Regions from separate parts of the Stenotrophomonas sp. YJH_SMC_21 genome, predicted to be linked through region 2. Evidence: predicted binding sites of a transcription regulator. Region 2 holds the regulator's gene; the other holds the start of a gene.
The links. Region 2 encodes HrcA, which represses chaperone genes, less so after heat shock. Its sites were predicted from a motif close to TTNGCACTCNNNNNNNNNGAGTGCNAA; they were not measured.
Positions count from the first base shown of each region.

Region 1: AC5P67_RS01860 (co-chaperone GroES) is a predicted target of HrcA. The motif match lies at 1,404-1,430, and genes of this name have one in related genera.

Region 1 covers NZ_JCAFSU010000001.1:410,662-414,071, reverse strand. The annotation lists gene AC5P67_RS01865 (endonuclease) at 1-1,164, opposite strand, end outside; gene AC5P67_RS01860 (co-chaperone GroES) at 1,477-1,764, shown strand; gene groL (chaperonin GroEL) at 1,846-3,410, shown strand, end outside.
Region 2 covers NZ_JCAFSU010000021.1:36,352-39,761, forward strand. The annotation lists gene dnaK (molecular chaperone DnaK) at 1-520, opposite strand, end outside; gene grpE (nucleotide exchange factor GrpE) at 703-1,218, opposite strand; gene hrcA (heat-inducible transcriptional repressor HrcA) at 1,282-2,346, opposite strand; gene recN (DNA repair protein RecN) at 2,462-3,410, shown strand, end outside.

The DNA of each region.
Region 1 (3,410 bases), on a different contig from region 2:
GCCACTGCCGCTGCCGGCGCGATCGGTCACCTTGGCGTAGCTGCGGTTGCGATACGCGTCGAGGATGCGGTTCGGGTTGTTCGGGTCCTCGTCTGCGATCTCCAGGATGGTCCAGGTACTGGTGCCCGAGCCGCTGTACGGGTAGGCGGTGTGGCCCTTGATTGTCGCGTGCAGCGAGCAGCGCAGCTGGCTCGGGCTGCTGGTGTTGACCTTGGAGTAGTAGCCGGCCGGCACGCCAGGGTTGCCCGGGTCCGGATTGCCGCCGGTGCTGGCCACGGTGAAGGCGATGCGGCTGTCGGCCGCCGGGTGTGCGCCCTGCAGGTCGGTGATGCGCGCGGCGCGGATGTCGAAGCGGCAGGCTTCACCGGCCACCAGCGCGGTGTTGGTGGACAGCTTCACGCTGCGCCCGCTGGCCGGGAAGGTCAGCGGCACGCTGCCGGAGGTACCGCAGCTCAGCGCGAAGGCGCCGCTGGCGAGGTTCACGGTTTCGCTGAACACCACTTCCAGATCGGCGGCGGCCGGGAAGGTGCTGCTGCCCTGCGCCGGGGTGGTAGTGGACACCGACGGCGGCGTGTTCGGGCCGGGGGTGGTGCCGCCGCTGAAGGTCTGGCCGTTGTTGCAGCTGCCGAAGGTCTGCCTGGCCGACTCGGCCCAGGTGAAGTGGGCGTACTGGCTGCCGCTGCCGGTCAGCTGCAGCGAGGTGCCGGGGGCCGTGCTGTTGGTCTCGGCCACCGGAATGTTCTGGCTGGTCAGGCCGGCGGCAGGGCCACCGGAGGCGGTGATGGCGCCCTCGTAGCTGAGGAACTGGACCACCTTGCCGCTGGCGTCGACCAAGGCGATGCCGTCGTTCGGGCCGTTCTGGATGCCGTTGGTCGGGTAGTTGACCACGGCGATGCTGGCGCTGCCGCAACCGGCGGCGGTGCCGGCCGGGACCGGGTTGTTGGCGTAGACCGTGGCGGCCGAAGGATTGCTGCCGTTGTAGAGGTAGAGGCGGTAGCCGGACAGGTCTTCACCAGCGGTAGCGACCACTTCGATGGCTTCGCCGACGTCACCGGCGGCGGTGCTGTCGTCGTAGTGCAGTTCATTGATGAAGACCTCGGCCTGGGCCGGCGCCGCGGCCAGTGCCAGCAGGCAGGCGGCGGCAAGCGGGGACAGCAATCGCATCGACTACTCCTTGTGATTGGGAATGCGTGACCGAGCCTAAGGCCGATCCAGTGACACTTTGTCGTAAATGAACGTCAGATATCTGACAGTGCGACGCTTGTCACCGAAATTGTCCAGGACCGACGCCTTGGCCGAGGCGCGCGGGTGGAAAAATTTTTTTCATTCCGCCCTTGAAAGGGGGCGGCGGGGCTCCATCTCTGCCCTGCTCCCGACGTTGTCGGGTTTCTTCACGTGCGGTTCTGGCACTCGCCTGGGGTGAGTGCTAACATCGCCGGACTTTTTTAGACCAATCAATCACTTAAGAGGTCTCCTATGAGCATCAAGCCGCTGCACGACCGCGTTGTGGTCAAGCCGATCGAAGCCGACGAAATCTCCGCCGGTGGCATCGTCATCCCCGACTCGGCCAAGGAAAAGTCCACCAAGGGTGAGGTCGTGGCCGTCGGCCCGGGCAAGCCGCTGGACAACGGCAACGTGCGCGCGCCGTCGCTGAAGGTCGGCGACAAGGTCATCTATGGCCAGTACGCCGGCAGCTCGTACAAGAGCGAAGGCGTCGAATACAAGGTCCTGCGCGAAGACGACGTGCTCGCCGTCATCGGCTGAGCCTCGGCGCGACCTGTTTCAACCTGATCCCAAACTCCCAGCCGCCGGGCATCGTCCGGCGCTACCAATGAGGTAAATGCAATGGCTGCCAAGGATATTCGTTTCGGTGAAGACGCCCGTTCGCGCATGGTGCGCGGCGTCAACGTTCTCGCCAATGCCGTCAAGGCCACCCTGGGCCCGAAGGGCCGCAACGTCGTGCTGGAAAAGAGCTTCGGCGCCCCGACCATCACCAAGGACGGCGTCTCCGTCGCCAAGGAAATCGAACTGGCTGACAAGTTCGAGAACATGGGCGCGCAGATGGTGAAGGAAGTTGCTTCGCGCACCAACGACGATGCCGGCGACGGCACCACCACCGCCACCGTGCTGGCCCAGGCCCTGATCCGCGAAGGCGCCAAGGCCGTTGCCGCCGGCATGAACCCGATGGACCTCAAGCGCGGTATCGACAAGGCCGTTTCGGCCGCCGTCGCCGAGCTGAAGAACATCTCCAAGCCGACCGCCGACGACAAGGCGATCGCCCAGGTCGGTACCATCTCGGCCAACTCGGACGAGTCGATCGGCCAGATCATCGCTGACGCGATGAAGGAAGTCGGCAAGGAAGGCGTCATCACCGTTGAAGAAGGCTCGGGCCTGGACAACGAGCTGGACGTGGTCAAGGGCATGCAGTTCGACCGCGGCTACCTGTCGCCGTACTTCATCAACAACCAGCAGTCGCAGACCGCTGACCTGGATGACCCGTTCATCCTGCTGCACGACAAGAAGATCTCCAACGTCCGTGACCTGCTGCCGGTGCTGGAAGGCGTCGCCAAGGCCGGCAAGCCGCTGCTGATCGTGGCCGAGGAAGTTGAAGGCGAAGCGCTGGCCACCCTGGTCGTCAACACCATCCGTGGCATCGTCAAGGTCGTGGCCGTCAAGGCTCCGGGCTTCGGCGACCGTCGCAAGGCGATGCTGGAAGACATGGCCGTGCTGACCGGCGGCACCGTGATCTCCGAAGAAGTCGGCCTGTCGCTGGAGAAGGCCACCATCAAGGACCTGGGCCGCGCCAAGAAGGTGCAGGTCTCCAAGGAGAACACCACCATCATCGACGGCGTCGGCGACAAGGCCAACGTTGATGCACGCGTGGCGCAGATCAAGACCCAGATCCAGGACACCTCCTCGGATTACGACCGCGAGAAGCTGCAGGAACGCGTGGCCAAGCTGGCCGGCGGTGTTGCCGTGATCAAGGTCGGCGCCTCGACCGAAATCGAAATGAAGGAAAAGAAGGATCGCGTCGACGACGCCCTGCACGCCACCCGTGCGGCCGTTGAAGAAGGCGTGGTTCCGGGCGGCGGCGTTGCCCTGGTCCGCGCGATCACCGCGCTGGCCGGCCTGAAGGGCGCCAACGAAGACCAGAACCACGGCATCCAGATCGCCCTGCGTGCGATGGAAGCCCCGCTGCGCGAGATCGTTGCCAACGCCGGTGACGAGCCGTCGGTCATCATCAACAAGGTCAAGGAAGGCACCGGCAGCTTCGGCTACAACGCCGCTACCGGCGAGTTCGGCGACATGCTGCAGTTCGGCATCCTGGACCCGACCAAGGTGACCCGTTCGGCGCTGCAGAACGCGGCCTCGATCGCTGGCCTGATGATCACCACCGAAGCCATGGTTGC
Region 2 (3,410 bases):
TCGGCTCGTTGATGATGCGCTTGACGTCCAGGCCGGCGATGCGGCCGGCGTCCTTGGTTGCCTGGCGCTGGCTGTCGTTGAAGTAGGCCGGCACGGTGATGACCGCTTCGGTGACCTTCTCACCGAGGAAGTCCTCGGCGGTCTTCTTCATCTTTTCCAGCACCTTGGCCGAGATTTCCTGCGGGGCCATCTTCTTGCCGTCGCTGGTGGCCACCCAGGCGTCGCCATTGTCATGGGCCAGGATGCTGTACGGGACGTGCGCGATGTCCTTCTGCACTTCGGCGTCGGTGAACTTGCGGCCGATCAGGCGCTTCACCGCGTAGAAGGTGTTCTTCGGGTTGGTCACGGCCTGGCGCTTGGCCGAGGCACCGACCAGGACTTCGCCGTCCTTGGTGTAGGCGACGATCGACGGGGTGGTGCGATCGCCTTCCGAATTCTCGATGACGCGGGCCTTGCCGCCGTCCATGATCGCCACGCACGAGTTGGTGGTGCCGAGGTCGATACCAATGATCTTGCCCATGGGGGAGACTCCTGAGGATGCTTGTTGGTGTCAGTCCGGCCGTTCGGCCGGTGGATGAATACGATGTGGGGGAGGCTCGTGGAACATTCAAGCCATCTCCCGAACGCTGTGTTCAGCGCCTGGAAAACCTTGCCAGGCATGGCCTGGCACAACCGGGACCGGGCAAAGCCCGGCCTGGTCCATCAATCGGCGGCCACCACCACCAGCGCCGGCCGCAGCAGGCGCTCGTTGAGCAGGTAGCCCTTCTGGAACACGGTCACCACGCTGCCCGGGGCGGCGCCCGGCGTCGGCACCTGGCTGATGGCCTGGTGGTGTTCCGGGTTGAACGGCTGGCCGATCGGGTCCAGCAGGACCAGTCCGTTGTCGGCGGCCACCTTCAGCAGCTGCTTGTAGGTCAGCTCCAGGCCTTCGCGCAGCGGGTGCGGTTCGTCGCCGGCGGCCTTCAGGCCGGCATCCAGGCTGTCGAACACGGGGAGCAGATCGCCCAGCAGCTTCTCGTTGGCGAACTTGCGGGCCTGTTCGATGTCACGGGCAACGCGCTTGCGCTGGTTCTCCAGGTCGGCGCGCTCACGCAGGGCATCGGCCTTGACCTGTTCGATTTCGGCGCGCAGGCGCTCGACTTCGTCGTTGACGCCGGCGGTGGCGGCCGCATCGGCGGCACTCTGCTGGGATTCGATATCTGGCTGTTCGTGGTTCATGTCTGGGTCCCTGGCGGTCAATCTCCGCCTCCACCCACCCTAGTGTGGGCGGGATGCTGCGTTTCAAGCGTCGGATGTTCCCGGCGGGCGGCCGGCTGGCGAAAACGCCGCGCCCAGTACATCGGCGGTAGCCTGGACCAGCGGGATCACGCGGTCGTAGGCCATCCGCTTGGGGCCGATCACCCCCAGCACGCCCAGCACCTGGCCATTGGCCGAGTAAGGGGCAGTGACCAGCGAGACGCCCTGCAGCGGCATCATCCCGGTCTCCTCGCCGATGAAGATGCGCACGCCGGGCGCCTGGATGGTCCGCTCCAGCAGCTGCAGGATCTCCCGCTTGCTGGAGAACAGCTCGAACAGCTCGCGCAGGCGCTCCAGGTCGGACAGGTCCTGCACCCCCATCAGGCGGGTCTGGCCGGCCACCAGCATGTCGTCGGCAGCCGGCTGCAGGGCCTGTTCGGCCAGCTCGATGCTGTGCGCCAGCAGCTGTTCCAGCTCGGAGCGGGCATCGCGCAGTTCCAGCAGCAGTCGGGTGCGGATCTCGGCCATCGGCAGGCCGGCGAAATGGGCATTGAGATAGTTCGCGACCTGCTCCAGCTGACCCGGCGCAAACTCCTGCCGGGTCTCGATGACGCGGTTCTGCACCTCGTTGTCGGCAAACACCAGGATCGCCAGCACCCGGCGCCCGTCCAGCGCCACGAAGTCGATCTGGCGGAAGGCGAACTGCTCGCGTCGCGGCGCGCTGACCACGCCGACGAAGTGGCTCATCGCCGACAACAGCTCCGAGGCGCTGCCGAGCAGGGCCTGGGTGCTGCCGCCGCCAGCCAGTTCCTGGCGCAACCGGGCCAGCTCGCCTTCGCCCGGCGGCTGCATCTGCAGCAGGCTGTCGACGAAGACCCGGTAGCCATGTGCCGTCGGGACGCGCCCGGCGGAGGTGTGCGGCGAGGCCAGCAGCCCCAGGTCTTCCAGGTCACCCAGGATGTTGCGTATGGTCGCCGGACTGACCTCCAGCCCGGCCACGCGCGCCAGCGTCTGCGAGCCGACCGGCTCACCGTCCTGGATGTAACGCGCGATCAGCGTGCGCAGCAGATGGCGCGCACGCGGGGCAAGCTGGTCGGGAGAACCGTGCATGGAATCAACCTGTGAGACACGGACACTAGATAATGGCGGCGCATCACCTTGGCAAGTCATTGGACCTCCCTCGCCCGCGTGCTAGCGTTGCGCGGCTGCTGATACCCCCTTACCCATGCTCAGACATCTTTCGATCAAGGATTTCGCCGTCGTCCGCGCCACCGAACTGGAGTTCGGGCCAGGCATGACCGTGGTTTCAGGCGAGACCGGCGCCGGCAAGTCGCTGATGGTCGACGCGCTGGGCTTCCTGTCCGGCCTGCGCGCCGACAGCGGCGTGGTCCGCCACGGCGCCGCGCGCGCCGAGCTTTCGGCCGAGTTTGCGCTGGAGCAGCTGCAGGCTGCACGCCAGTGGCTGGCCGACAACGAGCTGGACGACGAGGAGCAGTGCCAGCTGCGCCGGGTCATCCGCGCCGATGGCGGTTCGCGGGCCTGGATCAACGGCCGCCCGGTGACCCTGGCGCAACTGGGCGACCTGGCCTCGCTGCTGGTGGAGATCCACGGACAGCACGAACAGCAGGCCCTGCTGACGCGCCCGTCGCAGCTGGCCCTGCTCGACGCCTATGCGCGCAACGAGAACGAACGCCGCCAGGTGCGACGCGCCGCCGCGGCCTGGCAGGCATTGGTCGATGAATCGCTGGCGCTGTCGCAACAGGGCGACGTCAGTGACCGGATCGGCTTCCTGGAGCACCAGCTGCGCGAGCTGGACCGTGAAGACCTGGAGCCGGAGTCGATTGCCGCACTCGGCGCCAGCCACCGCCGCCAGGCCCATGCCAGCGCCCTGCTGAGCGCCTGCCAGGCCGCCAGCAACCAGCTCAACGGCGACGACGGCAGCTCCGCGCTGGACCTGCTGCAGCAGGTGCGCCATGAGCTGTCGCGCCTGATCGAGCACGACCCGCGCCTGGGCGAGGTGGATGGCCTGATCGAGAACGCTTCGATCCAGCTGCACGAAGCCCTGTCGCTGCTGGATCGGGTGCATGACGACCTCGACGCCGACCCGGAACAGTTCGAGGAGAACGAGCGCCGCCTCGGCCGTCTGCACGACCTGGCCCGCAAGCACCGCGTGC